2 regions of the Priestia sp. 179-F W1.4 NHS genome follow, and region 1 is predicted to be linked to the other one. Evidence: predicted binding sites of a transcription regulator. Region 1 holds the regulator's gene; the other holds the start of a gene.

Region 1 (2,415 bases):
TTTAATTCTTCTTGCTGGCGCTGTAAAGATGTTTCTTGGGTTTTTTTATCCGTACTTACACGGCAATAAATAATGGCGTCCACTTTTATCACGACCTTTTCGGCTTCTAACAATATTCAGGAACGGCCGTTACACACTACTGTTCAATTGCCACTTGATTATGTAACTCTTTTTTTAAAACAGGAATATATAATTTATCTCCAGGAGATAAAGACTGGGCAGTGTCTGAGTTTAGATCATTGACGTCTTCAACCCATTTGACAAATTCATTGGTGGTCAAATGATGGTGATTATGATACTTGTTGGACAAGTCCCAAAGTGTATCTCCTTTTGTAATAGTAACCGTTGAATATTTGTCTAAATCTACTTTATCCGCTCCTAAAACCAGCGTCAATACATATGTAAGTGCAGCAATAACTGCAAAAAAAATAGCGTAATGTTTCATAGAATGTAAGAATTGGTGCATATTATGATCCCCCTATCAGAATATATGTTCTTATTTTATTGAGAACATTTGTTTCTGTCAATGGAATTCTTCGAACTTATGTTTGTATATTGACACATCACGTGGTATAATTCACCTAAAGAATAGCTAAAATCGAGGTGAAAAATATGAAGCTATCAAAACGTCAACAAGACATACTAGATTTTATTAAGCACGAAGTAAAATTAAAAGGTTATCCGCCTTCTGTTCGTGAGATTGGGGAAGCGGTGGGATTAGCCTCTAGCTCCACTGTACACGGGCATTTAGCTCGTTTAGAAAGCAAAGGGTTAATTCGCAGAGATCCAACAAAACCAAGAGCAATCGAAGTTCTTCAACTAGACGAAGTAAACATCCCTAAAAGCAATGTCATTAATGTTCCTGTTATCGGTAAAGTAACAGCGGGTCTTCCTATAACAGCCGTTGAAAATGTGGAAGAATATTTCCCTCTTCCAGATAAATTCGTTTCTCCAGATGATCATGTGTTTATGCTTGAAATTATGGGAGAAAGTATGATTGAAGCAGGTATTCTAGATGGCGATATGGTAATCGTACGTCAGCAGCAAACTGCTAATAACGGAGATATTGTGGTCGCTATGACCGAGGACAACGAAGCAACGGTAAAACGTTTCTTCAAAGAAGAAAATTTCGTTCGTTTACAGCCTGAAAATTCAACGATGGCGCCTATTATTCTTCGCCACGTAACGATTTTAGGAAAAGTCACTGGTGTATATCGCACGATTCACTAATCACACACTGTATGTAAAACCAACTAATCATGATGTTAGTTGGTTTTTTTTACGTTTGTTTTCTAAAAAAATTGGCATATTATAAATAATACGTCGAATCATTACAGGCAGGTAGAGCGGTTTTTATAAAGCCTGTTTTACCTTTTACTTTCTGTCTGCATTTTTTCAACTCTCAAAAAAAATACAACCGACTATAAGAAGGATGTAGTTTATGACCAATACACCAAGGAAAACAGAACCATTTCAAACTATTATGCCTACCAAAGCAATGAACATGTTTCTTTTTCCTTTTTCCTTTGATCGAAAAAATAAAGAGCAGCTTGTTCATGCACTAGAAGCAAATATGTTTGAGTTTTTTTCCATTCAAAACAAACATGTAGAAAAAGAATACTACGGAGAACAGTATTACGTATCTCATGATAGCTTGGATCAATATTTTCTTCCTTACATTGAATGTATTCTATTTCCTGATTCGTGCGAAAAAGAAGGCTTGCTTCGATTTTCAAAAAAAATAGACCATACCGTTACGCTACAAACTTCCTCCACCACCGTGTCTAGCAACGTGCTGTCTGTGGATGTTTTTTTATGTCCTTTTGAAATTGGCGTCATGACCATTCGCACTGAGATGAGTCATAATCATTACACCTATGATGACATTTTAGAATTCATGAATCATTTTCGTGTATTAGAACCGAAGCTTGCTGAAGAGCATGGATCCACCATTACCTATGAACATCATCGCTATAGCAAAGTACAGGATTACATTTTTTCACAGCTCGCGCCATTTTTGAACGAACACATCAAAAAAGAAGCGACGCGTGAACAGCACGTCGGGAGTCTTCCTTATTTTATCGATGAACGGATGTTTGTATTAAGTTATGTAACGGTAAATCAAGAGCAAGAAATTAACTCCACAACTTTATTTCGTACTGGGCAGCTAAATAGCTATACGCCTGACGGGAAACCGTTTATCTCTGCACACAACCATGAGTATATTAAAACGTATAATACCAAACACGTGTATTCCAGATGGGCTCCTGAAACCTATTACGTTATAACAGACCATGTGTTTTCGTGTATTTCTAAATCGACAGACTCTAAAACGGATCAGCTTTTGATGAATCATCTATTTGGCCAACATTACTATAATTTATTTTTGCATTTTTTCTATAAAATCGTGTTGCT
Region 2 (2,415 bases), on a different contig from region 1:
GGTAGAAGGAGAACTTTTATCTGAAGGAGAATTCTATGAATACACCTTAGCAGCCAAAGAATATGAAGCGTATGAGCAGGAAATAGCTGCAACAGTCCAGAAATTAAAGGATTTATTTCCTAATAGTGACGAACAACAGCTAAAACAATTAGCTAGAAGTGAAAAGAAGCCCCAAAGTTTCAATCCGTTATTAAATAACCCTAAAAAGTATCGAGAAATTCTTAGAACTAGCTTCAAAGAGAAGGTTCAAATTGACATCCCTGCGACTTTATTATCTGAATTCAATTTAACAAAGGATGGGGTAGAACTTCTACAATTACCCTTAAAGAAACAACACCAATGGGTATTTATTAAAGGTGATAATGCTGCTATTATTGCTAAGTATTTAAATGCTTTATTAAAGGATAAATATGGTGATAGAAACGAATGGACATTAAGAGATTATCAAAGAGCCAATGAGGAATTGGATACATTAACAAAACATGTTAGTGTATTAATACATTCCATTGTAAAGGAAGGATAATTTATGGATAATTTAGAAAAACTCAGAAAAGAATTATGGGAAACAACTTATTTAACTCCACTACGTCCAAACGATTTATTGGAAAATACAAAAGATCCAGATTACCTTAACATCTCTTTTTCTAGAGAAGCTGAAAGTCTAAAAGGAGAATTGTTCTTTAAAGATGAGGAAAAAATCATAAAGGCAGAATATTATTTTGACTGTAATGACCATCTAGTTATAGCTAAAATTATTGAAGAAAACGACGAAATAGTAATATACGACAGAGAACAACGAAAAGCAGATATAATTAGCACCATAATGAAAAATTATGGAGTTAAAGAATTAAATTCATTTGTATCATAGACTTTATTTAATGAAAAAAGAAAAAACCTAAATGGTTTTCTCTTTTTTTATTTTTGTCTCACTTCTCCTTTTTCATATACTTCTTTTTTAAAAGGCTTTATTAATTTTGAAGCCTTTTAAGAGAACCCCTCATACTTTTAATGACTAATTTCAACTAATGATAACATTTATAGACTGTGATTTGTTTCCTCTAACAGGGGACTTTCTTTAATGATGGTGATAAAAAACTACAAATTCACTTAACGAATTAACTCTAATTCAATCAATCTTTACTTAAGAGCTACGAATAGCAATAATCGGGAAAAGGTATGATATTCCACTGGATAAAGAACGTTTGTTCGTATATAATATACAGAACAAACGTTCTTTTAGTTGAGGAGTATTTTCAATGGAGGATGAACAGCTACCAAACCGAATCATTATATGTATCGACATGAAGGCGTTCTATGCGTCCGTTTCTTCTGTCATAAGAGGATTAAATCCGTTGAAAACAAAGCTTGCGGTGGTCGGAGATATCAAACGGTCGGGATCCGTTGTATTAGCTGCCACACCCTTATTAAAGAAAGAAGGGGTCAAAACAGGAAGTCGTCTTTTCGACATTCCTAAAAGGAAAGATATCCATGTGGTGAATCCATCCATGGAGAGATACATCAAGGCTTCGACCTATATTTCGAGCTTGGTGTTACAGTATGTGGCTCCTGAGGATTTTCATGCCTATAGTATTGATGAGCTGTTTATTGATGCGACAGCTTCGTTGCATCTATTCGCTCGTACACCAGAAGAATTAGCCCATAAAATCATTTACGAGATTTATCGTAAGACACGCCTGACAGCTACGGCAGGCATAGGTCCTAATCTCTTACTGGCGAAGATAAGCTTAGACCATGAGGCAAAAAATAGCCCAACAGGAGTGGCGTATTGGCGATATGAGGATGTTCCCTTTAAGTTGTGGTCCATTCATCCAATGAAAGATTTCTGGGGAATCTCCTCTGCTACAGAAAGACGCTTGAATCGTTTAGGTATTCACTCCATCAAAGAACTGGCGCTTTCTTCTGTCGAGATGTTACGGAAAGAATTCGGTGTCCTAGGCGAAGAAATCCATCAACATGCCAATGGTATTGATTACAGTCGCATTTCGGATGTGTATATTCCTAGCTCTCGTTCGTTTGGAAAGAGTCAGATTCTTCCTCACCATTACACGAATCGAAAAGAAGTGGAATTGTTGCTGTTAGAGCTATTGGACGATGTGTGTTTTCGTTTACGGATGCATCAAGTGGTGGCCCAAACAGTTCATTTATCCATTGGCTACAGCAAACAAACAGGTGGAGGCTTCTCAAGACAAAAGAAAATGGGAAGAGCTTCAAATTTAAGCCAAGATATTTTTCCGTATTGCTTAACCATCTTACATACGTATGATAATGGAATGCCGATTCGCTCCATTGGGATCTCCTTATCCAACACCAGCATTCAAGAAGAGGAGCAAATGAGCTTATTTGAGGATATAGATCAGCGCGAAAGAGCCCATGCTCTTGCGAAAACGATTGATG

The links. Region 1 encodes LexA, which represses DNA repair genes until DNA is damaged. Its sites were predicted from a motif close to CGAACATATGTTCG; they were not measured.
Region 2: ACH0CI_RS25895 (Y-family DNA polymerase) is a predicted target of LexA. The motif match lies at 1,196-1,209, and genes of this name have one in related genera.

Annotation. Positions count from the first base shown of each region.
Region 1 is NZ_JBIQFF010000001.1:802,408-804,822, reverse strand. Features, by position in the region: gene ACH0CI_RS04080 (YneB family resolvase-like protein) at 1-83, opposite strand, end outside; gene yneA (cell division suppressor protein YneA) at 137-466, opposite strand; gene lexA (transcriptional repressor LexA) at 613-1,230, shown strand; gene ACH0CI_RS04065 (magnesium transporter CorA family protein) at 1,442-2,415, shown strand, end outside.
Region 2 is NZ_JBIQFF010000014.1:22,212-24,626, forward strand. Features, by position in the region: gene ACH0CI_RS25885 (DEAD/DEAH box helicase) at 1-523, shown strand, start outside; gene ACH0CI_RS25890 (hypothetical protein) at 527-868, shown strand; gene ACH0CI_RS25895 (Y-family DNA polymerase) at 1,257-2,415, shown strand, end outside.